3 regions of the Planococcus rifietoensis genome follow, and region 3 is predicted to be linked to each of the others. Evidence: predicted binding sites of a transcription regulator. Region 3 holds the regulator's gene; each other region holds the start of a gene.
The links. The regulator CtsR, encoded in region 3, represses protease genes until heat stress. The targets are predictions, from matches to a motif close to ATGGTCAATAAAGGTCAAACA.
Positions count from the first base shown of each region.

Region 1: the regulator CtsR is predicted to act here: its motif matches at 2,306-2,326, upstream of clpP (ATP-dependent Clp endopeptidase proteolytic subunit ClpP).
Region 2: the regulator CtsR is predicted to act here: its motif matches at 4,333-4,353, upstream of AUC31_RS09800 (ATP-dependent Clp protease ATP-binding subunit).

Region 1 covers NZ_CP013659.2:853,759-863,780, reverse strand. The annotation lists gene AUC31_RS04135 (sugar-binding transcriptional regulator) at 1-292, opposite strand, end outside; gene AUC31_RS04130 (glutaredoxin family protein) at 397-627, opposite strand; gene AUC31_RS04125 (TPM domain-containing protein) at 642-1,430, opposite strand; gene AUC31_RS04120 (LemA family protein) at 1,427-2,005, opposite strand; tRNA gene AUC31_RS04115 (tRNA-Arg) at 2,162-2,233, opposite strand; gene clpP (ATP-dependent Clp endopeptidase proteolytic subunit ClpP) at 2,400-3,011, shown strand; gene AUC31_RS04105 (HPr family phosphocarrier protein) at 3,076-3,333, opposite strand; gene whiA (DNA-binding protein WhiA) at 3,391-4,341, opposite strand; gene AUC31_RS04095 (gluconeogenesis factor YvcK family protein) at 4,363-5,358, opposite strand; gene rapZ (RNase adapter RapZ) at 5,363-6,244, opposite strand; gene AUC31_RS04085 (NUDIX domain-containing protein) at 6,237-6,722, opposite strand; gene trxB (thioredoxin-disulfide reductase) at 6,929-7,888, opposite strand; gene AUC31_RS04075 (tetratricopeptide repeat protein) at 7,956-9,482, opposite strand; gene hisIE (bifunctional phosphoribosyl-AMP cyclohydrolase/phosphoribosyl-ATP diphosphatase HisIE) at 9,568-10,022, opposite strand, start outside.
Region 2 covers NZ_CP013659.2:1,958,123-1,968,144, forward strand. The annotation lists gene fabF (beta-ketoacyl-ACP synthase II) at 1-742, opposite strand, end outside; gene AUC31_RS09790 (beta-ketoacyl-ACP synthase III) at 770-1,702, opposite strand; gene AUC31_RS09795 (YjzD family protein) at 1,893-2,075, shown strand; gene AUC31_RS09800 (ATP-dependent Clp protease ATP-binding subunit) at 2,176-4,311, opposite strand; gene AUC31_RS09805 (metal-sulfur cluster assembly factor) at 4,450-4,758, opposite strand; gene AUC31_RS09810 (alpha/beta fold hydrolase) at 4,827-5,594, opposite strand; gene AUC31_RS09815 (Cof-type HAD-IIB family hydrolase) at 5,731-6,543, shown strand; gene AUC31_RS09820 (DegV family protein) at 6,557-7,408, shown strand; gene AUC31_RS09825 (CoA-disulfide reductase) at 7,423-8,754, shown strand; gene AUC31_RS09830 (alpha-amylase family glycosyl hydrolase) at 8,842-10,022, opposite strand, start outside.
Region 3 covers NZ_CP013659.2:3,282,603-3,292,624, reverse strand. The annotation lists gene ispD (2-C-methyl-D-erythritol 4-phosphate cytidylyltransferase) at 1-588, opposite strand, end outside; gene AUC31_RS16310 (PIN/TRAM domain-containing protein) at 601-1,701, opposite strand; gene radA (DNA repair protein RadA) at 1,805-3,187, opposite strand; gene AUC31_RS16300 (ATP-dependent Clp protease ATP-binding subunit) at 3,247-5,691, opposite strand; gene AUC31_RS16295 (protein-arginine kinase McsB) at 5,688-6,779, opposite strand; gene AUC31_RS16290 (UvrB/UvrC motif-containing protein) at 6,769-7,302, opposite strand; gene AUC31_RS16285 (CtsR family transcriptional regulator) at 7,299-7,784, opposite strand; gene AUC31_RS16280 (hypothetical protein) at 7,924-8,169, opposite strand; rRNA gene rrf (5S ribosomal RNA) at 8,280-8,395, opposite strand; rRNA gene AUC31_RS16270 (23S ribosomal RNA) at 8,461-10,022, opposite strand, start outside.

The DNA of each region.
Region 1 (10,022 bases), 1.1 Mb from region 3:
CGAGCTCTGCAGTCCCAGCCAATTCCTTGACCAGCTCACGGAGTTGGTCAAGAACATCGTCTCCCAGTATCGTCAGGCTCATGCCGCTCTTGCTCATTTCGATCAAGGCTTGGTCCCTCAATAAATCGGTCTCTTTGCGGATTTCCCTTTCGGCTGCGCCTGTCATCTCGCTGATCGTGCGCCTTCCAACGGGCTGTTCGGTTTGAATCAGCTCGAGGATACTATAGCGCTTTTTCAGCAAGCTTGGCAGTTCAGGCAATAAATGCACTTGCGCTTGCAGAACTGGATCCATCGCTCCACCCCTTTGTTGGACGTTTTCTGTCCCACTATATATAATTACGTCCCACTAGATTCATTGTAGCCGAGCTATTAGATTTATGCAAATAAAAAGAAGCGTTAAAGAATTAACGCTTCCAAAAGTTCGCCATAGCCAAAATTTCCATAGAGCAGCACTTTTTCGTGTTTCGTGAGCACTGGAATCATCAGCATATACTGTTCATGCAATTGTTCATCTTCTTCAATATTGATTTCCCGGAAGTCAATCGGGTAATCTTCCTGCAATAGCGTCAGTGCAGACTTGGCCTCTTCGCAAAGCCCGCAATTTGGCCGAGTATAGAGTGTATACATGCCATTCCTCCTTATTAGAAGCCTCGCCCGGCTCCGCCGCCTCCTGAAGAGCCGCCACCGCCGCCGCGGAAACCTCCACCGCCGGAACCGCCTCCGAAGCCGCCGCCAAAACTGCCGGGCCCGAAAAATCCACCGCGCCTCATCGTTCTGCCGCGGCCGCGACGTCCACGGCCGCCGCCTCCTCCCGTAAACAGGAACAACAAAACAAGTACGATCAGGAAGGTGATGACCGGCTGCATAAAGCCGCCTCCACCTTCACTGCTGCCTGGCGTCACTTCATTGAGCGGCTGGGGGCTAGCCGCTTCCCCGTCCCAGCCGTATTCCGCAGCCACTTCATTGTACAGTGCTTGGTACGTATTGAGGATCGCTTCGTCCGGCTGGTCTTCACGCAAATATGGAACGGCGTAATCATCCAAAATGCGCCCGACTTTTCCGTCAGGAAGCGCGCCTTCCAGTCCGTAGCCGATTTCGATGTAGATCTCGCGGTCTGTCATCGATAGCACGACCAGCACGCCGTTGTTCTCTTCCGCTGAGCCTACGCCATAATGGCGCAACGCTTCATTGGCGTAGCTTTCGATCGGCTCACCTTCCAAGGACTCGACGACCATAACGGCAATCTGTGCAGTTGTCGCGTCTTCCAGGCCAGCACCTAAGCTCTTGAGCTCGGCTTCCTGTTCTTCGCTCAAGACGCCCGCGATATCCTGAATGTAAATATCGTCAGTCAACTCCGGAAATTCTGCCGCCTGCACAGTTCCGGGGATCATCAGCAGCAACAAGAGCAAAACAGGAATTCTTCGGATCATTCTTCGTCAGTCCCAAAGTCCACATCCGGTGCATCTTCTGCCCCGGTATCAGCTTCGAAATATTCCTTTTCGTCAAAGCCGAAGATTCCCGCCACCATGTTGCCTGGGAAACTGCGAACTTCCCGGTTGAATTCCGTCACCGAGCCATTATAGTCCTGGCGGGCGACTGCAATCCGGTTTTCTGTTCCGGCCAGTTCATCGGATAATTGCTGGAAGTTCTCACTCGAGCGGATTTCCGGATAGTTCTCGACGACGACGAGCAAGCGGCTGAGCGCGCCGCTCAATTCGGCGTCTGCCTCGGCCTGTTCTTCGACTGATCCGGCATTCGCCATGCTCGAACGGGCTTCCGTGACACTATCGATGACCTCTTGCTCCTGGTCGGCAAAGCCTTTCACCGTCTCGACCAAGTTCGGGATGAGATCGAGCCTGCGCTGTAATTGACTTTCAAGTTGCGCGTACGATTGATTGACGTCCTCTTCCAATTGAACGAAATTATTATAGCTTGAACCGAATACGGCGATGGCAACGACGATCAGCCCAATCACCAATAGCAATGGAATAAGTAATTTTTTCATTTTCCCGTCTCCTTTTCTTTTACAATAATATTTTTTGTTTTCCCTGACTATCCGTTCCTTGAAACCCATTCCATCTGATTCTACGTTTCAGCCGCTAAAAAGATTCAACAAAAAACCGCACAGCCTTTAGCAGGCTGTGCGGTTTTTCAATTTTTACACCCTCGGAGGGAATCGAACCCCCATCTCAAGAACCGGAATCTTACGTGTTATCCTTTACACTACGAGGGCAAATGTTGTTCGCGACTTTTCTATTATACAAAAGCTTTCTTCTTATTTCAAGCGCCTATTTTCAATTCGTTAGATTTGACCTTCATTGACCATGATGTGTATGATGAATGTACGGCTGAACAGTGTTTCAGTAGCACTTACATTTACCCGAAGGAGGAAATTATCCATGAATTTAATCCCTACAGTAATCGAACAGACAAGCAGAGGCGAACGCGCTTACGATATCTATTCCCGCCTATTGAAAGACCGCGTTATCATGCTCGGCAGCGGAATCGATGACAATGTCGCCAACTCCATCGTTGCACAATTACTATTCCTTGAAGCGGAAGATCCGGAAAAGGATATTTCCATCTACATCAACAGCCCAGGCGGCAGCATCACAGCCGGTATGGCAATCTACGATGTTATGCAATTTATCAAGCCAGATGTCCAAACAGTTTGCATCGGCATGGCTGCATCCATGGGCGCTTTCCTTCTGGCAGCCGGCACAAAAGGCAAACGCTACGCATTGCCGAACGCTGAAGTCATGATCCACCAACCACTTGGCGGAGCTCAAGGGCAAGCGACTGAAATTGAAATCGCCGCAAAACGTATCCTGTTCTTGCGTGAGAAATTGAACCAAATTCTATCTGAACGCACTGGCCAGCCGCTTGAAGTGATTTCTCGCGATACAGACCGCGATAACTTCATGACTGCAGAACGCGCACTCGAATATGGTCTCGTGGACCAAATCATCACGCGCAACAAATTGCCGGAAAACCACGAAAAAGAAGAGTAAGTTACACAAAAAGAGCTGTCCCGCTTGCGGGGCAGCTCTTTTTTGGTGCTTAAAGCGCTTGGCTTTAAGCTTCTTTATCAATCAATTGCGCCAGCGCATCGACTGCCGATTCTTCATCGGCGCCGTCTGCCGAAATCGTCACGTTCGTGCCTTTGCTGACGGCCAGGCTCATGATGCCCATGATGCTCTTGGCATTGACTTTCTTGTCGCCTTTTTCCAAATAGACATCCGAACTATAGCGATTGGCTTCCTGTACGAACAATGCGGCCTGTCTCGCTTGTAATCCCGATTTCAATTGCACTTCCACTTGTTTTTCTACCATGCATATCCTCCTCCGAAAACTTGACTCTCACGCAATCTATAGAAAAGAGCAGCCGTTTTACCGGCTGATCGTTTCGCCTTTTCTCAACGACTCGGCAATCTCATCGATTTTCCGAAGCCTGTGGTTGACGCCTGACTTGCTCACTTTTCCTGTCGATACCATCTCGCCCAGTTCTTTCAGTGTGACATCCTGGTACTCTACACGCAAGCGGGCTATCTCTTTCAGGCGGTCCGGCAATTGGTCGATTCCGATCACTTGGTCAATAAAGCGGATGTTTTCGATTTGCCGCAGCGCTGCATCGATGGTCTTGTTCAAATTGGCCGTTTCGCAATTGACTAAGCGATTGACGCTATTGCGCATATCGCGGAGAATGCGGACATCTTCGAATTTCAATAGCGCCGAGTGGGCGCCTGTCAGGCTGAGGAAATCGGAAATTTTCTCCGCTTCCTTCAAATAGGTCACAAATCCTTTTTTCCGCTCGATCATTTTCGCGTTCAACTGGAAATGATTCATCAGGATAACCAGTGCTTCAGCGTGATCTTTATAGGAAGAATACACTTCCAAGTGGTAAGAGGACGTTTCGGGATTATTGACCGATCCTCCGGCCAAAAAGGCACCGCGTAAATAAGAGCGCTTGCAGCACGTTGTCGAGATCAGCTCAGGGGAAATATCCTGCTGAAATTGAAAGCCTTCCGACAAGATCAACAAATCCTCAAGCACAAATTTTGCGCCTTCCCGCAAGCGGCAAATATAGACATTGTTTTTTTTCAACCGCATCTTTTTGCGGACTAATAGTTCCACCGGATATGCTTTGTAGAAGCGCTTCAGCAAGGTATAGATCCTTCTGGCAATCGCGGCGTTTTCCGTTTGGATATCCAGGCTCAACTGGCGATTGGAAAATGACAGCGTACCGTTCATGCGGATCATCGCCGACAGCTCTGCCTTGCCGCAGCAATCGTCTACTTCAATCTGGGTCATTTCTTTTTTTGTTTCTGATGCAAAAGACAATTATGCCCCCCCTTTCAAGCTTTAGGAATACCGGCGCTGCGATGGTTCCTTTGTTTCGCTGCTGGTATATTCGAAAAGCCATTTCGCCACTTTCATCGGTTCATGCCGGACGGCTTCCCCGAAAATATTCGCAATGTCATGGCGATATACTTCAAGCCCCATATTTCTCAGGCGTTCTTCATCGTATTCCACCGGCCATGCTTTTTCTTTTTTGTATCTTTCAGCCACTCCTTGCGGCATTTGGACTTTATCGATCAGAATGGCATCGAGAAAGTTCACGCCTACATGGTCGTAAAGGGCTTTTACATGATCTGAAGCCGTATAGCCGTAAGTTTCACCCGCTTGGGTCATTAAATTGCAAATATAGATTTTTCTCGCCTTCGCCTCGAGCAGCGCTTTTTTGATATCCTTCACGAGCAAATTCGGCAAAATGCTCGTGTATAAGGAACCCGGCCCGATGACGATAACATCCGCAGATTGAATCGCCTGTATGGTATCCGGCAATGTCTTGACGCCGGCAGGTTCGAGGAATACACGCTTGATCGGCTGCAGATAGGCGGGTATTTTGGATTCGCCTTTGATGATGGTTCCATCTTCAAGCTCTGCGTTCAATGTGACCAATTGATTGGCGGCAGGCAAAACCGTACCGTTGACGTTCAAAACACGGCTCATTTCCCGGACCGCATGTGAAAAATCGCCTGTCAAATCAGTCAATGCCGCGAGCATCAGATTGCCCAGTGAATGCCCTTCCAAATCAAGCGAATGTTTGAATCGGTATTGGAACATTTCAGCCACCAATGGTTCGGCATCCGACAGCGCAGCCATGACGTTGCGGATGTCTCCCGGCGGTGGGATATCCAAGTCATCGCGTAAACGCCCGGAGCTTCCACCGTCATCTGCCACTGTCACAATTGCCGTCAAGTCGAGCGGAAAAGTTTTTAAGCCCCTCAGCAAAGTGGACAGACCGGTTCCGCCCCCGATGATTACGACTCGTTTTTGCTGGAGACTTTTTTCCATATGCTCAGCCCTTTCTGATTTTCACATCTCTATGCGTAATGCTGACTTTGTTGTTTTTCGATAGATATTTCCCGAAATACTCGGCAAGCGTCACGGATCGATGCTGGCCGCCTGTGCAGCCAAAAGCAATGACCAATTGTGCTTTGCCTTCTTGTTTATACTGGGGAATCATGAAATCGAATAAATCCTCAAGCTTACTCACCAGCGTCTGTGTTTCCTGCCATTTCAAGACATAATCGGAAACCGGCTGATCCAAGCCCGATTGTGGATTTAACTCTTCTATATAATAAGGATTTGGCAAAAAGCGCACATCGAACACCAGGTCGGCGTCAATCGGCATGCCATGTTTAAAGCCGAAAGACATCAAATTGACCGTAAAGACATTGCTCGTTTTCGAAGCAAAATCCGAGGTGATTTTCTCCTTCAGCTGGCGCGGGCTCATTTCTGACGTGTTATACATATAATGGGCCCGTCCTTGCAAGTCTTTCAGCATATCCCGTTCTTTTTTGATGCCGCCGAGAACAAGTCCGCCCGGTGACAATGGGTGGGAACGGCGTGTTTCTTTATAGCGGCTGACGAGGGTCTGGTTTTCCGCATCGAGAAACAGGATCGTGATCGCCACTTCCGGTTCTTTCGAGAGGTCATCGATTGCATCGACGAGGCTGGCGAAAAAATCGCCGCCGCGAAGGTCCATAACCGCTGCGACACGCTTCATCGATTTGCCCGAATCCCGCATCAATTTGATGAATGTCGGGAGGAGCGCCGGGGGAAGATTATCGATTGTGAAAAAACCGAGGTCTTCAAAACTTTGGATCGCCACTGTCTTCCCAGCACCGGACATGCCGGTGATGATGATCAATTCGGTTTCTTCGATATGCTTATCCATGCTGGCGATTCACCTCTTCGGTCGATGATTGGATGTTCTCTTCTAGCAGTTCGAACTCTGGCGTATAATAGAAGGTCCCGTATTGGACGCCTTCCTGATAGGCTGCAAACAATAGGTTCGTCCGGTCCCCTTCCGCCATCGGCAAGGTACGCAGGCTTTCTACCGGATGCCATTCGAGAATCCCTTCACGTGTTTCTTCGAATGGGATTCCCCGGAGCTGTGTCGCCCGGAATGTAAACAGCATCCACTCATCCACCGTCCGTCCGTGTTCTTGGATCATCATCGTATAAACGCCTTTCAAGTGAACGCCCAACGGCTCTGCATCCGTTTCTTCCCTGAATTCACGGATGGCCGCTTCATAAATCGATTCGCCGCTTTCCATTTTGCCGCCAGGGGCTACGTACCAATCCCTGCGCGGCTTTTTCATCAATAATACTTTGCCATTCTCTATTAGCAATAAATTCGCGATTCGCTGCACATTTGCCACTCCGCATCTAATATAAACTATTTTCATTATACATCTATCCTGGCGTGTCATGCAAAAGAATGCAAAAAAAGAGGCCACTCCCCGGACAATCCGGAAAGCAGCCTGTCAAAAATAACTATATAAAAAGGGGGTTGATTTACACTACTTACTATACCTCTTTTGCATGACAATGCTGTTACAAATGGATTAAGAAAGCGTTAAGCTTGCGCTTTTGAAGCAATTTTTTCGGCAAGCTCTTCCACGTAATGCTGGACGCTTTGCGCGGCGATGCTGCCGTCGCCAGTCGCTGTAACAACTTGGCGCAAAGTTTTATCCCGCACATCGCCTGCCGCGAAGATTCCCGGCACCGAAGTTTGCATTTCTTCATTTGTTTCGATATAGCCTAGGTCATTCAGGATGCCCAGTGATTCGAATGGTTTTGTCAATGGCAGCATGCCGATGTAGATGAACACGCCGTCCGCTTCGAATTCCCGTTCGGAATCGTCTTTTGTCGATACCAAGGTAACGCTGCCGACCTTGCCATCTTTATCGTGAATTTCTTTTACTGTGTGGCTCCAGATAAAGTCGATCTTGTCGTTGGCAAATGCACGGTCTTGGAGGATTTTCTGTGCACGCAATTCGTCTCTGCGGTGGACGATTGTCACTTTATCCGCGAAGCGTGTCAAATAAACTCCTTCTTCTACGGCAGAATCCCCGCCGCCGACAACGACCAGTTCTTTGCCTTTAAAGAATGCGCCGTCACACACTGCGCAATAGCTGACGCCGCGTCCGCCCAATTCATTTTCGCCTGGAATGCCCATTTTCTTATACTCGGCTCCAGTCGTCAAAATGATAGCGCGTGCTTTGTATTCTTTCGATCCGGCTTTGACGGTTTTGAATTCATCGCCGTCAATGATTTCAGTTACGTCGCCGTAAGCGTACTCGGCTCCGAATTTTTTTGCATGTTCAAACATTTTTGTGGACAAATCAGGACCGAGGATATGGTCGAATCCTGGATAGTTTTCAATTTCTTCGGTGTTGGCCATCTGTCCGCCGGGAATCCCGCGCTCGAGCATGAGCGTTGAAAGGTTCGCTCGGGACGTATAGACTGCTGCTGTCATGCCAGCCGGCCCTGCGCCGATGATTAACACATCATAAATATTAGTCGTTTCTGTCATTATAGGCCCTCCTCGTTATCACTAGCTAAATCGTAAAGCAATAAACTGCCGCCTTCAACTTTTATGCCTAGTCCTTGAAATTCGGCAAAAATCTGCTTAACTCATCGACATATTTGGCCATCGTGGCAGCAGACGTACCGAATTTTGCGGCAACTGCTTTTTTGGTGGTTTCCCGTTTTTCCGCCGATTCAACCATATAGCTTGCGGCAGCGGCAAGTGCTGCGGGATTGCGGAACGCATAATCGCCATCGAAAGCCTGTTCAGCCAACATGAACCACAATTGGAAAATGGCATCATTTTCGCGATCGACCATTCCTTTTTGGTAATACAAGCGCTCCGCTGTTTCCATCGCGCGCAAAAAGGCTTTTTCTTCTTTGACCGATTCGCGGAATGGGTGGCCGAGCGCATAGCCGAGCATATAGGTTTCCAAAACCGATGGCTGCTCGGATTTCAGCCAATTCGGATGCGAGATGATTTCTTGCTTATGGGAAGATTTCCCAAGCAGGAACAAACCGTAAATCCGCTCGCTTAAATGGGGATGGTCGAGTTTGTGGATGAGAAAATCGCGGTCGTGTTCGAGCGCATCGACATGCGGCATTACTGGCTGCTCTCCCCACGGTTCATAGCCTTCTTTTGCCGGGTCCATCCGCTTTAATTGCTCCCATGCATACTTTGCGGTTTCTTCATGGCCTGAATGATACGCGGCATGCGACAGCCAGAAGTAAAACGCCGGGTCTCCATCAAATCCACGCTTTTGAAGGCTCTTTAGCCAGCGGTATGCTTCTTTGTACTTGCCGACCAAAGCAAAGGTCGCGCCTAATTTATAGCGATGTTCAAAGACATAGGGCTGGATCTTTTTGAGCAAGCCGAGGATATCGTCCAATTCATCATTTTTCTCGTAATAATGGAACACCGCTAAATTGCATAAGGCATGAAGGTTGCCGGTGTTTCTGCGGAGCACTTCGTGAAGCAGCGATTTCGCCATTTCCGTTTCCCCGACATAAAAATACGCCAGTGCCAGGTTATTATAAGCCCCCCAGAAATCCGGCTTTTCCTCGATCACTTCTTCCAATAACTTGATCGCTTCGGGAAACTTGCCTTGTTCCATCAAACGGCGCGCTTTTTCCTGCAAGTAATAATACTCGCTATTATGGGCTTCGCCGTCATCATCGAACAGCTGCCAGTCTTCCTGCTCGGCAAAATCGATGATTTCCATCGCTTCCGCTGCATAGCTCCCGCGCGTATCTTTTTCAAGGTAATCCTTAGCATATTTTCGGGCATCAAAAAACAAGCCCAGATGTGCATGGACTTCAGCCAAAAAGAATAAAATATTCGGTTCTTCCGGATCGAGCTTATGGGCAGTGCGCAATTCATCCATTGCCAGCTCAAACTCCTGCCGCTCCATCAGCACCACTCCGTAATGCATGAGGATAAGCGGATCATCCGGAGTCAGTTCTTTTGCACGCTGTAAATACTTATACGCTTTATCGTATTGTTCGCGCTGCAGCTCCTTGAGTGCTTTTTGATAGTAAAATTCCCCTGTCGGAATGAATGATACGACGTTATCGAAATTTTTTCTTTTGTTTTTCTCCAAAATATGCCTCCGTAACAGGAAAAGGAACGATCGAAATCGCTCCTATCCCTAAATGTGCTGTTATTATAGCATATTTCCCTATTATTTACTTGTCCTTTTTTGCCGCGTGTCGTTCTTCGAGCACACCCGTCACTTCTTTGAAATCAACTTTCTGTTCCTGCAGCAATACGAGCAAGTGGTAAAGCAGGTCTGCGCTTTCCGTTGCCAATTCACGCGCATCTCGGTTTTTCGCAGCGATAATGACTTCTGCTGCTTCTTCCCCGACTTTCTTACAGATTTTATCGACGCCTTCTTCAAACAGGTAGGTTGTATAGGCGCCTTCCGGCATATCGGTTTCGCGTTGTTTGATCAACGCGCTGAGCTCGGTAATCATGTCTGATGCTGAGGCCGTGCGTTCCCCTGCCAATGTTTCATGGAAACAGCTTGCCTCTCCTGTATGGCAGGCCGGGCCGTTCGGGATCACTTCATAAATCAAGGAATCACCGTCGCAATCAATTTGTACGGATTGGATGCGCTGCGTATTGCCGCTGGTTGCTCCTT
Region 2 (10,022 bases), 1.3 Mb from region 3:
CTTTTGCGTGTTCGTATTCTTCTAGAATGACGATCCCGGCCCCTTCACCGATGACAAAGCCATCACGGTTTTTGTCAAACGGGCGTGACGCAGTCGTTGCATCATTATTGGTCGTCAATGCAGTGTTTGCTGTAAATCCAGCAACAGACAAACGCGTGATTGGTGCTTCCGCGCCGCCAGAAATCATGACATCGGCATCGCCGCGCTGAATAACTTTAAAGGCATCGCCGATCGAGTTCGTTCCAGATGCACAAGCTGTTACCGAGCAGGAGTTGATCGCTTTTGCGCCAAAATGGATCGACACCTGGCCAGATGCCATGTCCGGAATGATCATTGGCACAAAGAATGGGCTAATGCGGCGAACGCCGCGGGAGTTCAATACGTCCATCTGGTTTTCAATCGTTTCCATTCCGCCGATTCCTGATCCGATCCATACACCTGTACGAAGAGCTGTCTTTTCATCCAGCTCAAGCGCTGCATCTTTCATTGCCATAATGGAAGATGCGAGTGCGTAATGAGTGAAGCGGTCCATCTTGCGCGCTTCTTTACGCTCGATATACTCTTCAATCGAAAAATCCTTCAATTCAGCGGCAACTTTCGCGGGATACTGATCCGCATCGATGCGCGTTAACGGGCCGACGCCTGAGCGTCCTGCCTTCACCGCTTCCCACGTAGATTCTGCGCTGTTTCCAAGCGGTGTTACGGCACCGATACCTGTAATGACTACACGACGATTATCCATTTCTTTTACTTCCTTTCGCATATCCGATTATTTCCCCCACTTCATAGCAATTGCGCCCCAAGTCAATCCGCCGCCAAAGCCGACCATAACGACGACATCATCATCTTTAATACGACCTTCCTCTAAATCTTCCACAAGGGAAATCGGAATCGACGCTGCTGAAGTGTTTCCGTATTTTTGTATGGTCTTCGACATTTTCTCTACCGGCAAGTCAAGACGAGCCCGGGACGATTCCATAATGCGGATATTCGCCTGATGCGGTATAAGAAAGTCGACATCTTCTTTATCCAATCCTGCTTTTTCGATGACGTTGATGGCGGATTCGCCCATTTGGCGCACCGCAAATTTGAATACTTCACGGCCATTCATCACCAAATGTTTGTCTTGATACAAGTGTTCCCCGCCAGAGCCATCCGCTCCGAGTTCAAACGATAAAATTCCGCGGCCTTCCGATACTTTGCCGATCACGGCCGCGCCGGCTCCGTCGCCGAATAAGACAGCTGTATTGCGGTCTTCCCAGTTGGTGATTTTCGATAGTTTCTCAACACCAACTACTAGGACGTAACGATACGTATCCGATTCGATAAATTGTTTTGCTGTAATAACGCCGTACATGAATCCAGCACATGCTGCAGAGATATCCATGGCGGCCGCGTTCAGAGCGCCGATCTGTTGCTGGATATCGCACGCGACAGACGGAAACGGACGGTCTGGCGTAACTGTCGCTACCAGAATCAACCCGATGTCCGCTGGGTCGATGCCGGCATCGGCAATTGCCTTTTGCGCCGCAACCCGCGCCATATCCGATGTATCTTGTTCATCGTTTGCAATCCGGCGTTCTTCAATCCCGGTCATGGTCCGGATCCATTCATCCGAGGTATCCATGCGCTGCTCTAAATCAAAATTGGTCAATTTATCTTCCGGCAGGCATCTGCCGGTACCGATGATTCCAGCATTCATATCTATGTCCCTCTTTTCGATTAACATCAATTATTAGTACCTGGTGTTAATGATACGCCCTTTTTCTTTTGATTTCAAGTTGCCGACATATTTCTGACAAAAACTTTCGAAAGGCACGAATCTTTCTTTCTGAAAAGGCTTCCTTATGCTATGATAAAACTAGTTATTCTATATATAGAGGTGAAAACAGATGCATTATATCGGAACACTTTTCTGGTCTGTCCTTATAATTTCAATGTTGAACTATGTCGTAAGTGCCGTGCAAAACGTGCCATTCGACTTCATGATCGGTATCTTCATGGCAGTGGCAGTTACTGTATTGATCATTGTGATGGATGCTATCATCCCGAAAGAAGCGGCGAAAGAATATTAATGACGATAAAAAAGGAAGCCCCAGTGGCTTCCTTTTTTATTTGGCTGAATCTGACGGTTTAGATAGCAAAAAGCCGCATTTCATTGAAATGCGGCTTTACTTATACAGTGATAAGCAATTGTTTATTGGCGTCCATCGATACCTTCAATGTCGAACCTGGAGTGACCTCTCCTTTAATCAATTCCTTAGCGATTCGAGTCTCGATTTCACGCTGGATAAAGCGTTTCAGCGGGCGCGCCCCAAAGACCGGGTCCGTTCCTGCTTCAATGATATAATCGATGACCGAATCCTCGACTTCCAAGGAAATTTGCTGCTGTTTCATTCTTGCCGCCAGTTCGCCGATCATTTTCTTGGCGATGCCATAGAAATGCTCATTCGACAAGGAATGGAAAATGACGATATCGTCAATGCGGTTCAACAGTTCCGGCCGGAAATGCTTGCGCAGTTCCATCATGACGATGTCTTCTGTATCGTGTTCGTCACTGCTTGCGCTGATATGTTGGGAACCGATATTCGATGTCATGATGACGACGGTATTGGAGAAGTTCACAAGCCGCCCTTGGCTGTCGGTGATACGCCCGTCGTCGAGGATTTGCAAAAGGATGTTCGCGACATCAGGATGGGCTTTCTCGATTTCATCGAGCAGCACCACGGAGTACGGATTGCGGCGGACCGCTTCTGTCAATTGGCCGCCTTCTTCATAGCCGATATATCCAGGAGGCGCCCCGACAAGACGTGATACGCTATGCTTTTCCATGTACTCGGACATGTCGATGCGGATGAAATGGTCTTCTGAGTCGAATAAGTTTGCTGCCAACGATTTCGCAAGCTCCGTTTTCCCGACACCGGTCGGCCCAAGGAAAATGAACGAGCCGATCGGCTTTTGTTCATCTTTGATGCCGGCACGTGCACGCCATACGGCTTCTGTCACCAGTTCGACGGCTCGGTCTTGTCCGATGACGCGCTCTTTCAGCGTATCTCCGAGGCGCAATAGCTTTTCGCGCTCGCCTTCGACCAGTTTCGTTACCGGAATACCCGTCCATCGTGCGACAATGCCAGCGATTTCCTCTTCGGTCACTTCTTCCCGAAGCAATCGCTCCCCGCCGTCTCCGGCAAGTTCAACTTCCATCGCGCTCAGTTCTTTTTCAAGCTCTGGAATTTTTCCGTGGCGCAGCATCGCCGCGGTATTTAAATCATATTTGTTTTCCGCATCTTCCAATTGGCGGCGGTATTGATCCAATTGTTCGCGCTTGGCCTGGATTTTCTGAAGCGATTGCTTTTCTTCGTTCCATTGCTGCTGCATGCCTTCAGAAGACGACTTCAGTTCATCAATTTCTTCGCGCAGCGCAGCGAGGCGTGCTTTGCTCGCTTCGTCTTTTTCTTTCCGCAGCGCCTGCTCTTCAATCTCTAGCTGCATGAGGCGCCGCGTCACTTCATCAAGCTCTTGCGGCATGGAGTCGATCTCTGTCCGGATCATTGCACACGCTTCATCGATCAAGTCAATTGCCTTGTCCGGAAGGAAACGCTCCGTGATGTACCGGTCCGACATTGTAGCAGCTGCAACAATCGCCCGGTCATGGATGCGCACGCCGTGGTGGAGTTCGAAACGCTCTTTCAATCCACGGAGAATCGATACCGCATCTTCAACAGAAGGCTCGCGCACCATCACCTGCTGGAAGCGCCGCTCAAGTGCCGCATCTTTCTCGATGTGCATTCGGTATTCATCCAGAGTGGTGGCTCCGATGCAGTACAGCTCTCCGCGCGCAAGCATCGGTTTGAGCATATTTCCGGCGTCCATCGCGCCTTCCGTTTTACCGGCGCCGACGATGGTGTGGATCTCGTCGATAAACAGGATGATCTGCCCTTCACTGTCTTTCACTTGCTTCAATACGCTTTTCAGCCGTTCCTCGAATTCCCCCCGGTATTTTGCGCCTGCAATCAGTGCACTCATATCGAGTTCATAAATGACACGGTCCTTCAAGCCTTCCGGCACATCGTTGCGGACAATGCGCTGTGCCAGTCCTTCGACGATTGCGGTTTTCCCGACGCCTGGTTCACCGATCAATACCGGATTATTCTTTGTCTTTCTGGAAAGAATCCGGATGACATTGCGGATTTCCTGATCGCGCCCGATGACCGGATCCATCTTTCCAGACTGTGCTTGTTCAACCAAATTGCGGCCGAACTGTTCCAATGGCGACTTTTGCTCTTCATTTGGATTTTGGAATTGAACCAATCAAATCACGCTCCTCTGATTAATTTGACCATCTTTGACTAATTAAATTATATGATTGCCGTGCCCCTTTTGCAACGGAAATGCTCATCAAAAAAAAGCCGCAAGGAATTTCTTCCCTGCGGCTTTCTGCTATTTCTTTTATCGAACGCCGAGCGCCATTTTGGCATAGCGCGACATATGGTCTTTGCTCCAGACAGGCTGCCAGACGATTTTTACATCGACTTCTTCAACTTCCGGCAATTCATACAAGGATGTTTTTACCATCTGGACGATTTGCGGCCCCATTGGGCATCCCATAGAAGTGAGTGTCATCGTGACCACACAGAAACCATCTTCGGATAATTCTACATCATATACAAGGCCCAAATTGACGATATCAACACCTAGTTCTGGGTCGATGACATTTTCCAATGCGCCTAATAGATAATCTTTTGTTTCTTGATCCATTCGGAATCCCTCCTTTTCCTGTTACTGCTTATCTTACCAAACATCACTGCGAAATGAAATCGACTTGCTTATTCGCTTAATCGGTCGGCAATCCAAGCCGTTGCAGAAAGCATTCCTTTGCGGCTGACCGCGTGCGCAGCTTCGGTTTCTTTCATGAATGCCAGCCGTTCAGGATAGGCGGCATAATCCTGCTGCAATGCATGGAAAAGCCGGTTGGTCGGTTCAAAAGGAACAGTCGGGTCTTTTACACCATGCCAGAAAAAGACTGGGCGTCCGCCAAAGGATTGACGGTTCAAACTGATATCAAAACGGGACAGGGCCTGAAGCATGCCTTCGCGTTCCTCATCTGTGAGCGGCAAGTCAAAACCGCGCGACTCGTATTGGCGCATTTGCGCTTTCGCAAGCTCCACGTAATTTCCGGAACCCATCATGACAGCCGCCGCTTTGATCCACGGATGGGCCGTCAATGCACCGAGCGTGGTGATGCCGCCCATCGATGTTCCTCCGACAGCCGGTTCTCCACTAATTAGCTGACGCTTGTGCAATTCGTTATGCAAAAAGCCCAGTTCTTCGATAGACGTCAAAACGATTTCCCAAAAGCGCAGGCTGATCTGGACCTCATCAAGCGATTGATCCCGCTCCCCGTGAAGCAATGCATCCGGCAAGATGACACGGACCCCTTTTTTAGCCCATTGCCAGGCATAATGCAAATTATGTTCCTTTGCACTCGTATGCCCGTGCAAAAAAATAACGGTCGGCAACGGACCACCTTCGTGGCCTTCAGGTGTTATATGTAAGATCGGGATATTCCCCCATAATTCGTTCGCTACTTTCATGCGCTTCACTCCTCACCCTAAATCCTACCAATTTTTTTCTGTTCCCGCAAATTCCGGCATTGCCGTCAGGTTTTTTTGACGGATAGCCTCTATTATCGCTAAACTGAAGGTAGATAGAAGGGAGCCGGATTTTTATATGAAACAACATTTAATCGTACTCGACTTGGACGGAACATTATTGACCGACCAAAAAGTCATTTCACCTAAAACCAAGACTATTTTGAATCAAGCTCAACTAGCAGGCCACCAGGTCATGATTGCGACTGGGCGCCCATACCGCGCAAGCGAAATCTATTACCGCGAACTTGGCCTCAACACGCCGATTGTCAATTTCAATGGAGCTTTTGTCCATCACCCGAATGACGAACGCTGGGGGCTCCACCATACGCCGATCGGCTTGGATGTCGTACACGAAGTCGTCGAATCGATGCACGCTTTCGATTTCCACAACATCGTCGCGGAAGTATTGGATGATGTGTATGTCCACCACCATGATGAGAAACTGATGGACATTTTCAGTTTCGGTGACCCTAGCATCACCACGGGAGATTTGCGCAATTATTTAAAGACTGATCCGACGTCGATGCTTATCCACGCACCTTACGAAAAAGTCCACGCCATCCACGACCACCTTTCGGAAGTGCATGCGGAAGTCATTGACCATCGCCGCTGGGGCGCACCGTGGCACGTTATTGAAATTGTCCGCTCTGGCATGAACAAAGCTGTCGGCATCGACCGTGTCTCAAAATCATTGGGCATCGCGAAAGAGCATATCATCGCATTTGGCGATGAAGACAACGATCTGGAAATGATCGACTTTGCGGGAGTCGGTGTTGCCATGGGCAATGCCATTTCCCCTCTGAAAAATATCGCCAACGAGATCACCCTGACGAATAATGAAGACGGCATCGCTGAATTGCTGATGGACCGCTTGAAATTGAAACTTTAAAGGAGGAAGATCCATGAGATTATTCGCAGATAGCGCATCTGATTTACCGAAAGCTTTTTTCGAACAGGAACACGTCGTCCTGTTCCCTTTGCGCGTCCATATCGGAGACGCTGAGTACGAAGACATTCGGACCATCGATTCCATGAAAGTCTATGATGCCATCCGCTCCGGCGTCCATCCGAAAACATCTCAAGCCTCTCCAGAAGAAATGCTTAAGGCATTCGAACAATTGGCGAAAGATAAAGAAGACGGATTCTACATCGCCTTTTCCTCGGAATTGTCCGGAACCTATGCGACAGCCGTCATGGTGGCAGACCAAGTACGAGAAGAATACCCGGACTTGAACTTGACGATTGTCGATTCCAAAGCAGCTTCACTCGGCTACGGACTGCTCGTCAAAGAAGCCGTAAAATTGCGCAATGCCGGTGAAAACCATGATGCGATCATCCAAAAAGTGCGTTTCAAGGCCGACCATCTCGAAAGCTTGTTCACGGTTGAAGATCTGGATTACATGGCGAAAGGCGGCCGCATTTCAAAAGGCAGCGCATTCGTCGGCGGCTTATTGAATATCAAGCCTTTGCTTCATGTTGAAGACGGCAAGCTCGTACCGATCGAAAAATTGCGTGGCCGCAAAAAAGTCCTCAAGCGGATGATCGAGCTGATGAAAGAACGCGGCAGTAATTTGGATCAGCAAGTGATTGCCATCAGCCATGCCGATGACTTGGAGTTTGCGAACGCACTGAAAGATGAAATCGAAGCTGCCTACAACCCGAAAGAAATCGAAGTTCACATGGTCGGTTCCGTGATCGGCGCCCATACTGGACCTGGCACGCTCGCCTTGTTCTTCTTTAATAAAACCGATTGAGGAGTGGACTATTGATGAAAAAAGTGATTATAGTCGGTGCGGTAGGCGGCGGTGCAACTGCAGCGGGTCAACTACGTTTCTATGACAAGGACATGAGCATCACGGTATACGACCGGGATTCGACAATGTCCTATGCTGCTTGTGGAACACCGTATGTCATTGGCGAGGTCATTGAAGATGAGACTTCGATCCTGATGGCCGACCCGGAACAGTTCCAGCAAAAACGCAATATCGATGTCAGGCTCGAACACGAAGTTGTGGAAATTCTCCGGCCGGAGAAAAAAATTCGCGTCCGCAACTTAAAGACTGGCGACGAATTCCACGATTCCTATGACGCGTTGATTTTGTCTCCGGGCGGCAGCGCCATCATGCCGGATATTGAAGGCTCACAGAACAGCCATGTATTTACGCTGCGCAGCTATGGCGATATGCAAGCCATCCATTCCTATATCCAAAGCGAAAAGCCCTCCCATTGCGTCGTTTCGGGTGCCGGATTCATCGGGCTTGAAATGGCTGAGAACCTTAAACATCTGGGGCTGGAAGTTGATATCGTCCATAAGTCGAGCGCCATTCTATCGATTTTGGATGAGGATCTATCACAGCTTCTGCATGCGGAACTGGAGAAAAATGGCGTTGAAGTCCATACCGAAACCGTCATTGAAAAAATCGATGATCGAAGCGTTCAGTTGTCCGATGGTAAGAATCTGGAAACCGACTTTATCATCATGAGCATCGGCTTGAAACCGAATACCGCACTCGCTGAAAATGCCGGCCTCAGCATCGGTGAAACCGGGGGCATTTGTACCAACGACTTTATGCAGACCGATGATGAATCGATTTATGCCATCGGGGATGCATCGGAGAATTTCGACCTGATCACCGGAGACCCGAAACGTGTCCCGCTCGCTGTGCCTGCTCACCGCCAAGCTTTTCTTGTCGCACAGCATATCACCGGAAATCCCATTCCTAAAAAAGGGCTGCTCGGTACTTCCGCATTGAAAGTTTTCGGCTTGGATGCAGCGATGACTGGACTGACAGAAACAGCGATCAAAGAAAAAGGGCTTACCGCCAAAACGGTCAGCCATACCGGAAACTCGAACGCGGGCTATTACCCGGATCATGAAAAACTGACCTTAAAAGTCCATTATAACCCTGAAACCAGACAAATTTTGGGTGCACAATGCGTCGGAGGCAAGGGAGTCGACAAGCGCATCGATGTAATAGCAACTGCGATTTATGGAGGATTGACCGTCGATGATTTGCAGGCACTCGAACTATGCTACGCTCCTCCATTCTCTTCGCCGAAAGATCCAGTCAATATGATCGGCTATAAAGCATTTGACTGACTGTTCATTGAAAGTGCCTGGAAACGGGCGCTTTTTTTCTTGCAAAAAAGGCTGTGGACAGGTAACTACCTGCTCACAGCCTGTTGATTATTTATTTTGTTTTGCTGCTTCATCAGCTTTTCGCTGCTTGCCCTTTTTCCAAACAATCCATAAAAAGCCCATGAAAATCAAGTACATTAGCCCAAGCGTGACGATATACGCCGTATTCAGCCCTCGTTTTTCAGTAATATGGTAGGTTTCTACCAATTCGCGGTCCAAGGTGAGGCGGTACTGCCCGTCTTCATCCGGACGAACGATATCGCTTTCGAACAGCCCTCGCATTTCCATTCCTTCACCCACAACCTCTGGTGCCAAACTTAAACTTTTCGTTTCAGAAGAGTTATTAATGGCAATGACCCACGACTCTTCTTCATTTGAACGCTTATACACCATCCAGCCCTCTTCTTCATAAAGCAGTTCCAATTCACCTGTACGCAATGCTTCAGATGAATTGCGCAATGAATTTAGATTGGTGATGTAGTCGATCAATTCCTTTTCGACCGCCATGTCCAAAATTTGGTGCGATTCCGGCAACGCTTCGCCGTTCATCGCTGTTTCAGAACCATATTGGACGACCGGAATGCCCGGCATCGTCAATAATTGCGCAAATAGCATGCGCCAGCGTGTCGGTGGATAGCCTCTTGACTCGACGATGTCTGATGTAAAGCGTGAACCGTCAAGTGAATCGACACGGATCAATTTGCCTTCTGTTTGTTGCATCAATTCAGGGATATCGGCCAAGGACTGGTCAAAATTGCGGTAGCTGTCGCGGAGCGTCTGTTCTACGCCTTGTTGCACGACCGCATCAAATCCAGCCTGGTTCTCCATTTCTGCATCTGCCAATACGTAAAACCCTTCTTGCTGCTTCATGGCAGTGGAGAAGCTTTCTACAAATGAGGGGTCCAATTCCTCTGAATCTTGCAAACGAACTCCGTCTAATCCATATGTATCGCGAAAGTCACCGAACATTTCGATCAGGGCTTGTTGGACTTCTTCATTAGCTGTATCAAGCGCTAGCGTTTGGTCATCGTTTTCAGTAAACCAATCAGGATTTTCCTGTGCCCACTCATGATCCACGCTTACTTCTTGCGTCGGCAAGTCGACGATGACTTTCATGTCGCCTTCGTGCACTTCATCGACGAGCGACTGTAATTCTTCCGCCGTTCCGAAATGGCGTTCCAACTTACTATAATCCAGCACTTGCCGCCCATCATAGCTTGCGGTCTGGA
Region 3 (10,022 bases):
CGGGTGCCCCATCCGTTCCACAAGCATCGCCTCGTCCGTCCCGAGGAACCCATCGGCTTTGGCCCGTTGCGCCGCTTCCATCAACAGTTCATAGCGGAAAGCCTGAGGGGTCTGGATCATCCATAGCTCCGCGCGATTCACCGTTTCGGTAATAACGCTTTCGCGAACTTTTTTGATCGTGTCTTTTACCGGCACGCCGGCAATTGCAGCACCGGATTCATTTGCCTGCTCCACCAATTCGCGAATAACGACCGGGCTGATGAACGGCCGTGCAGCGTCATGCACAAGCACGACCCCACACTGCCCAGCCATCTCAAGGCCCGCACGCACGCTATCCTGGCGTTCAGCGCCGCCTGTCGCATAGCCTTTGACTTTCTTGATTTTATACCGCTCGACATATTGTTCAATCAGCTCGCGCTCGTCTGCTTTGACCGCCAGCCACATGCCTTCGCAATCCGGGTCCCGGTCGAACACTTCCAATGTATAAATGAAGATCGGTTTGCCGGAGAGCTCCAACAATAATTTATTGCGATCGGCTTTCATTCGTTTCCCACTGCCGGCAGCAGGCAATACGACTGTATATTTCATGACAGACATCCTTTATTTTTTTGATCCATTTTTCTTCACAGCCAGACCTTTAGGCTTGGCAAAAATCATCCGTCCTGCAGAAGTTTGCAATACGCTTGTCACTACGACGTCGATCGCTTCGCCAATATGGCCTTTGCCTTCTTCAATGACAATCATCGTGCCATCGTCCAAATACGCGACCCCTTGATTTTGCTCTTTGCCGTCTTTAATAACGACCACATGCATCTCCTCGCCCGGTATGACGACAGGCTTCACCGCATTGGCGAGGTCATTGATATTCAAGACCGGCACATTATGGAGCTCACACACTTTATTCAAATTAAAATCATTCGTCACAACTTTCCCGCCCATTTTCTGGGCTGCACGCATGAGCTTCATATCGACCTCAGCCGCATCGCCAAAATCCTCTTCCGTAATCATGATCGCCCCGACACGCTCTGTCTGCAGGCGCTTCAGGATATCGAGCCCCCGTCTGCCGCGTGTACGCTTTAAGGTGTCGGACGAATCCGCAATGTGTTGAAGCTCTGCAATGACAAATTGCGGTACGACAAAGATCCCTTCCATAAATCCGGTCTCTGAAATATCTGCAATCCGCCCATCGATGATAACGCTTGTATCGAGCAATTTGTATCCCGATTTTTCCACTGGCTCGTCTTCCGGTTTTTTGCCGCTTGCCAGTTTTGCAGGCGCGAGCATCCCTGTCAGCTCATCACGCTTTTGGAACCCGACCTGGAATCCCAGATAACCGAGCACAACGGAAAGAATGATCGGTGCCACTGTCGCGATTAATGGCACATCAATGGTATTTAAGGCAAAGCCGACCAAAAAGGCAACCACTAAGCCAATAATCATCCCAAGCGAGCCAAACAGCAAATCCGCTGTCGGTGCATGGAGCAGTTTACTCTCCATCCATTTCATGAAATGGATAATCGAATCGACGAACAATAAGGACAATACATAAAAAATCGCAGCACCGATAATGGCAGCGACATACGGGTTGTTGATCCATGGATTATTAGAGATAGAAATAAGTTCAAAAGCATATGGCAAAAACAAAATTCCAACCGTAGCGCCTACTAATAAAAATAATAGCTGAATAATTTTCCGAAGCATCTATTCCACCTCCTCCTCTTGATATTATACACGTTTTATTTATGAAACTCTCTGCATAACCCCACCCTGCCGATAATAGAAAAAAAAGAGGCATTGCTGCCCCTTATTGTTGCGGGAATAATTCCTTCAGCGCCTCGTTTATAGTTTCAACGCCAACGACGCGGATTCCTTCCGGAAAATCCCAACCGCCCATATTCGATTTCGGGATGATGGCACGCTTAAAGCCCAGCTTTGCCGCTTCTTGGACACGCTGTTCAATACGCGATACACGTCGCACCTCTCCGGTCAATCCAACTTCACCGATAATGCAATCATCCACTTTCGGTGCAATATCACGGAAACTTGAGACAATGCTCGCGAGTACTGCCAAATCGATAGCCGGTTCATCCAGTTTCACGCCGCCTGCGACTTTTATATACGCATCTTGCGACTGCAGCATCAAGCCGACGCGCTTCTCAAGCACCGCCATCAATAACGATACCCGATTTTGGTCAATTCCAGTCGCCATTCGTTTCGGATAATTAAAGCTCGATGGGGTGACCAATGCCTGAATCTCCACCAGTATCGGCCGTGTCCCTTCCATGGAAGCGACAACCGTAGATCCCGCTGTGCCGCTTGAACGTTCCTGCAAAAACAACTCGGAGGGATTCAATACTTCCTTTAACCCGCCTTGCAGCATTTCAAAAATCGCAATTTCGTTCGTCGAACCGAAACGGTTTTTGACACTGCGCAAAATGCGGTACGTATGATGCCGTTCCCCTTCAAAATAAAGCACTGTATCCACCATATGCTCCAAAATACGAGGCCCGGCAATCTGCCCTTCTTTCGTCACGTGGCCGACCAGGAAAATCGCGATGTTTTTCGTTTTCGCCACCCGCATCAATTCCGCTGTGCTTTCACGAACTTGCGTCACACTGCCGGGTGCTGATGTTACTTCGGGATGATAGACCGTTTGAATCGAATCGACAATCACGAAATCCGGTTCTACTTCTTCAATCGTATGATGGATCAGCTCCAAATTGGTTTCCGCAAAAATCAATAAGTCTCCGGAAACCGCATCCAGCCGCTCCGCTCGCATTTTCGTCTGGCGAATCGACTCCTCCCCTGAAATATACAACACTTTCTTGCCGGCTTTCGCAAGAAGCGCCGATACTTGCAAGAGCAATGTCGATTTCCCGATCCCTGGGTCGCCCCCGATCAAAACAAGAGAACCGGAAACAATCCCTCCGCCGAGTACGCGGTTCAATTCTTCCATTTCCGTTTTCGTCCTTGGCTCTTCTTTCGTTTCTATCGAATTGATCGGTGTCGCTTTTTGGGCAATTTGCGGTGCACTATGCTGGAATGCGCCCCTTGTGCCTTTCGGTGCTGCAACTTCCGTTTCTTCTGTCATCGTATTCCATGCCGCACAACCTGGGCATTTCCCCATCCATTTGGCAGACTCATAACCGCAGGACTGGCAGATGAACTTTATCTTTTTCTTCGCCATAGTTACCTCCTATATATAGAAAAAGCCCGCCGGAGATATATCCGGCGGGCGGGATATCGTTACGATTTCTCTACGGCCCCTTCATTCGTACGGACAATGAATTCATCACCCTGTACATCGAAGACAATTTTTTGCCCGGCAATTGCTGTACCTTTCAACAACTCTTCAGACAAACGGTCTTCGACATGTTTTTGAAGTGAGCGGCGCAAAGGACGTGCTCCGTATTCCGGATCATACCCCTCTTTGGCAATTTTATCAAGCGCTGCCTCTGTCAGCTCCAGATCGATGTCCTGTTCTTTCAAACGGCCCGTCAACTGCTGCGTCATCAGCTCGACAATCTTGCGCAAATCGTTCTTTTCAAGTGAATGGAAGACAATCATATCATCGACACGGTTCAAGAATTCAGGACGGAACGCTTTCTTCAATTCCGCGAGCATCTTGCCTTTCATATCTTTATAATCAGTCTTCGAATCTTCCAAGTTAAATCCTACGTACTTATTGTATTTCAATTCCTGTGCACCGACGTTCGACGTCATGATGATTACCGTATTACGGAAATCGACGCGACGCCCTTTGGAATCCGTCAAATGCCCGTCTTCAAGTACTTGCAAGAGGATATTGAAGACTTCGGGGTGAGCTTTCTCAATTTCATCAAGCAAGACCACTGAATATGGCTTTCTACGGACTTTCTCCGTCAACTGGCCGCCCTCTTCATAGCCGACATAGCCTGGAGGCGAACCAACAAGGCGTGAAGTCGTATGGCGTTCCATGTACTCGGACATATCGATGCGGATCATCGCATCTTCATCCCCGAACATCGACTCAGCCAAAGCTTTCGCAAGCTCAGTTTTACCGACGCCTGTTGGCCCTAGGAAAATGAACGAGCCAATCGGACGTTTCGGATCTTTCAACCCGGCACGCGCACGGCGGATCGCTTTCGAAATCGAAGTCACTGCTTCATCTTGGCCGATTACACGACTATGAAGGATCTGCTCCAAATTAAGCAATTTATCGGATTCTGTCTGCGCCAATCTCGATACCGGCACGCCTGTCCACATAGAGACGACTTTCGCAATATCTTCAACTGTCACTTCAGACTCTTCTTTGCCTTGCTTTTCTTTCCATTCTTTCTTCGTCTGGTCGAGCTCATCTTTCAACTTCTGCTCTGCATCGCGAAGAGAAGCCGCTTTTTCGAATTCCTGACTCTGCACCGCTTCATTCTTTTCAGAACGCGCAGCTTCAAGACGGGCTTCAAGCTCTTTCAAATCCGGTGGAGTCGTATACGAACGCAAACGCACTTTCGAACCGGCCTCATCGATTAAATCGATCGCTTTATCCGGCAAGAAGCGGTCGGAAATATAACGGTCAGACATTTTCGCTGCCGCAACAATCGCTTCATCAGTAATTTTCACGCGGTGATGCGCTTCGTAGCGGTCGCGCAAGCCTTTAATGATTTCGATCGATTCTTCAACCGTCGGCTCATCCACTTGAATCGGTTGGAAACGGCGCTCAAGCGCTGCATCTTTCTCGATGTACTTGCGGTACTCATCCAGCGTGGTGGCACCGATGCACTGCAATTCACCACGTGCAAGCGATGGTTTCAAGATATTCGAAGCATCGATCGCTCCTTCAGCTCCGCCAGCCCCGATCAATGTATGGAGCTCATCGATGAAGAGGATGACATTGCCCGCTTGACGGATTTCATCCATCACTTTTTTCAAACGGTCTTCAAATTCACCGCGGTATTTCGTTCCGGCAACTACCGTACCCATATCAAGTACCATGACGCGTTTGTCGCGAAGCGTTTCCGGAATTTCATTATTAACGATTTGCTGTGCAAGCCCTTCTGCGATGGCTGTTTTACCGACACCAGGCTCCCCGATCAATACCGGGTTGTTTTTCGTTCTGCGGCTCAATACTTCAATCACACGCGTGATTTCGTCACTGCGTCCAATGACTGGATCCAAGCTGCCTTCACGCGCAACTTGCGTCAAGTCGCGTGCCAAGCCATCCAAAGTTGGTGTATTGGCAGAAGCATTTGGGCTCGTGCCAGTCGATGCTTGCTCGTTGCTGCCAAGCAGCTGCAATACTTGCTGGCGCGCTTTATTCAAGCTGACACCGGCGTTCCCAAGAACTCGTGCCGCCACGCCTTCGCCTTCACGAATTAAAGCAAGCAGTAAATGCTCTGTTCCGATATAAGAGTGGCCAAGCTTGCGGGATTCGTCAACCGACAGCTCGATCACTTTTTTAGCCCGCGGCGTATAATGAACAATCGGCCCGACATCTTTTTCACCGACGCCGACCAGTTCTTTGACACCGTCTTCGATCAATTGTGTATTCACTTCAATCGCTTCAAGTGCTTTCGCGGCAATTCCGCCGCCTTCTCGGATCAAACCAAGCAAAATATGCTCAGTTCCGATCGATTCGTGCTTCATGCGGATGGCCTCTTCTTGAGCTAATTGAAGAACTTTTTGTGCGCGTTGTGTAAATCGGTTGAACATCATGCAAAATCCTCTCCTTTTGTATTTATCCCGTTATCAGCTAACCTCTCCCGGAACAATTCCGCCCGGGCAAGGTCACGTTCCTTCGCTTCCAATGGTCGTCCCGCATACTGCTGCAAAAACGCAGGTTGCATAAAGACCATCAATTCATTCAGTATCGACATGTCTACATCCGTAATTAGATGAAGGTCGATGCCAAGTCTCACATCTGATAAACATGTAGCGGCTTCTTCCGTATTCAACAGACGGGCGTGGGTCAAGACACCTAACGACCGGTACACCCTATCTTCAAGGAGCAGCGGAGAATTCGCATTCAATGCTTCCCTTGCTCTTCGTTCCTGTTCAATAATCTGCTCGGTCATGTTTTGCAAATCCTGCAAAATCTCATACTCTGATTTCCCCAATGTTACTTGGTTAGAAATCTGGTATACATTACCAAGCGCTTCACTTCCTTCTCCGTAAATCCCTCTAACAACCATCCCCAGACGGGATATAGCCGGGATGATCCGGTTGATTTGATGGGACATCGTTAAAGCTGGCAAATGAAGCATGACAGAAGCACGCATTCCTGTGCCTGTGTTTGTAGGGCAACTGGTCAAGTAACCAAATTTCTCATGAAAAGCGTATGAAAGATTTTCTTCCAAAAGCGAATCCATTTTATTCGCTATGTCATATGCTTCCTGCAAATGAAAGCCTGACTGCAAACTTTGAATCCGCATGTGATCTTCTTCATTGACCATCACGCTAAGCTCTTCTTCATCAGATAATAATACAGCACTGGAATGCTGACTGTTCGCTAAATAAGGGCTAATTAAATGTTTTTCTACCAACACTTCACGCTGCAGGTCATTTAATTCTTCAATATTGATATGAGTAAACCCGTATCCAACTTCCTTTCCCTTATCAAGTAATACCGAAGAAACGGCTTTATCAACTTTCAACGCCTCATCCTCAGAAAATGCATATGGAAATTTAAATTCATCTAAATTTCGTGCTAATCGGATTCTCGTACTCATAGCTATATCAACATGTTCACCGTTATTAGCCATCCAACTGCTCGCACGGGGTTGAAGGAAACGGTCAATCGCCAACGTCCCCACCTCCTTCAAGCTTTTCATTCAAGGCCTTTACTTGATCTCGCAGCCTTGCAGCTTCTTCAAAGTTCTCATCTTGTATCGCAGCCTGCATTTGCTTTCTCAATTCTTCAATTTCTTTTTTAATTTTCAACGTTGTTCCATAAGATGCAGGAATCTTTCCTGTATGTTCAGTGTTTCCATTTTGAACTCGTTTTAAAATCTCTATTAGCTGCGGTGAGAAAGTGCTATAACACTCAGCACAGCCAAATTTACCAAGAGTCAAAAACTTTTGGAAAGTAAATCCACAAGACGGGCAAGCTGGAACTTCCTTTCTCACAGGACTCACAGCGGCTTGCTGCTTCGGAAACCAATTAGCTAATAAATTATGGATCGCCATCGGGTCTTGGTCAAAAGAAAAACTGATATTATGGTTTTCTGCCGCGCAAACGTGACAGAGGTGCCTTTCTGTTAAATGGCCCTGCTGGTTTTGCTTCACGATGACTGTAGCTGGCCGTTCTCCACATTGTTCACAAATCACTTGATCACTCCTTGCCCGTTCGACTCATATTGAATAGTAAACAGCATTGCCACTAGAATCCGCGCTCGTACTTCATCTCGTACAGGAAGAGGCAGCCCGAGAGTAGAACGATCAATGGCACTCAAAATCAATTTAGCTTCACGCTTTGATATAACATCTTCACTTAAAAGCCTCCACACAATATCTTCAGCCATGGTTTGTGAAGCACCGGTTTCAAGTCTATTAATGATTTGGGCAATTAAATCTGACTTCTTATGAAGGCGTACTTTCTTAATACGAATATATCCTCCGCCACCACGCTTACTTTCAACTAAGTATCCACGATCTAATGTAAATCTAGTATTTATCACATAATTAATTTGGGATGGAACACATTGAAATTTCTCAGCAACCTCACTTCGTTTAATTTCAATATGGTCCTTACCGCTTATTTCGATAATCTCTTTTAAATAACCTTCAATTATATCTGAAATATTCCGCATCGCTTTCACCTCTTTAGCGTTTAAATACGCTAATGATTGACTTTGACTATATTTGACTTAATTATACATAAGCGTTTTACGGATATCAAATACTTAGTTTGAGATAGAAAAAGTCTCGGGTGTAATGTCCCGAGACTCATTATTCTTGATCCATCATCCTTTTCATAAAATCCTTCGTATGACTAGATATCGAACGAGTTTTTTCTTCAACATACTTGGTTCTCCAGCGCGTACCCTCTTGCCAAACTTCTACTGTATCCCCCTTATTTACATCATGAGTAAAATCTGCAGCAGGATAAGTATATTGTTCAGCTGAGTCTTCTAGTGAAACTAATAATGCTGTTCTTTTATCGAGCGTTTTTACTTTGTAGTAACCTGCTTTCATAAGTCTTCACCTCAGTTTCTTTTTCCCTTTATAATATATTTTCAATCCTTTTTTCATTTGAAATACAAAAAAGCCGTCACCGGAATGAACCGGTAACGGCCTTTCTACTTGCCCAGCGACGTCCTACTCTCACAGGGGGAAACCCCCAACTACCATCGGCGCAAAAGAGCTTAACTTCCGTGTTCGGGATGGGAACGGGTGTGGCCTCTTTGCCATCATCACTGGACTTGTTGAGCTTGTTCGCTCAAAACTGGATAAATCGACATTGGGGGAAACTTGCGTTTCAGTTTGTTGGTTAAGTCCTCGATCGATTAGTATTCGTCAGCTGCACGTGTCGCCACGCTTCCACCCCGAACCTATCTACCTCATCGTCTTTGAGGGATCTTACTTGCTTACGCAATGGGAAATCTCATCTTGAGGGGGGCTTCGTGCTTAGATGCTTTCAGCACTTATCCCGGCCACACATAGCTACCCAGCGATGCTCTTGGCAGAACAACTGGTACACCAGCGGTGTGTCCATCCCGGTCCTCTCGTACTAAGGACAGCTCCTCTCAAATTTCCTGCGCCCGCGACGGATAGGGACCGAACTGTCTCACGACGTTCTGAACCCAGCTCGCGTACCGCTTTAATGGGCGAACAGCCCAACCCTTGGGACCGACTACAGCCCCAGGATGCGATGAGCCGACATCGAGGTGCCAAACCTCCCCGTCGATGTGGACTCTTGGGGGAGATAAGCCTGTTATCCCCGGGGTAGCTTTTATCCGTTGAGCGATGGCCCTTCCATGCGGAACCACCGGATCACTAAGTCCGTCTTTCGACCCTGCTCGACCTGTCCGTCTCGCAGTCAAGCTCCCTTGTGCCTTTACACTCTGCGAATGATTTCCAACCATTCTGAGGGAACCTTTGAGCGCCTCCGTTACTCTTTAGGAGGCGACCGCCCCAGTCAAACTGCCCGCCTGACACTGTCTCCCAAGCCGCTAAGGCTTGTGGGTTAGAAGTTCAATACAACCAGGGTAGTATCCCACCGACGCCTCCCCCGAAGCTGGCGCTCCGGGTTCTCTGGCTCCTACCTATCCTGTACAAGTTGCACCAAAATTCAATATCAGGCTACAGTAAAGCTCCACGGGGTCTTTCCGTCCTGTCGCGGGTAACCTGCATCTTCACAGGTACTATAATTTCACCGAGTCTCTCGTTGAGACAGTGCCCAGATCGTTACGCCTTTCGTGCGGGTCGGAACTTACCCGACAAGGAATTTCGCTACCTTAGGACCGTTATAGTTACGGCCGCCGTTTACTGGGGCTTCGGTTCGCACCTTCGCTTGCGCTAAGCACTCCCCTTAACCTTCCAGCACCGGGCAGGCGTCAGCCCCTATACGTCACCTTACGGTTTTGCAGAGACCTGTGTTTTTGCTAAACAGTCGCCTGGGCCTATTCACTGCGGCTCTCTCGGGCTGTAACACCCTACCAGAGCACCCCTTCTCCCGAAGTTACGGGGTCATTTTGCCGAGTTCCTTAACGAGAGTTCACTCGCTCACCTTAGAATTCTCTTCTCGCCTACCTGTGTCGGTTTGCGGTACGGGCACCTCCCGCCTCGCTAGAGGCTTTTCTTGGCAGTGTGAAATCAGGGACTCTGAGGTAAACCTCTTGCCATCACTGCTTGATGTTATATAGAAACGGGATTTGCCTCGTTTCTCATCTCACAACTTGGACGTGCACAACCAACGGCACGCTCACCCTATCCTTCTGCGTCCCCCCATTGCTCAAACGGCGGGGAGGTGGTACAGGAATATCAACCTGTTGTCCATCGTCTACGCCTATCGGCCTCGACTTAGGTCCCGACTAACCCTGAGCGGA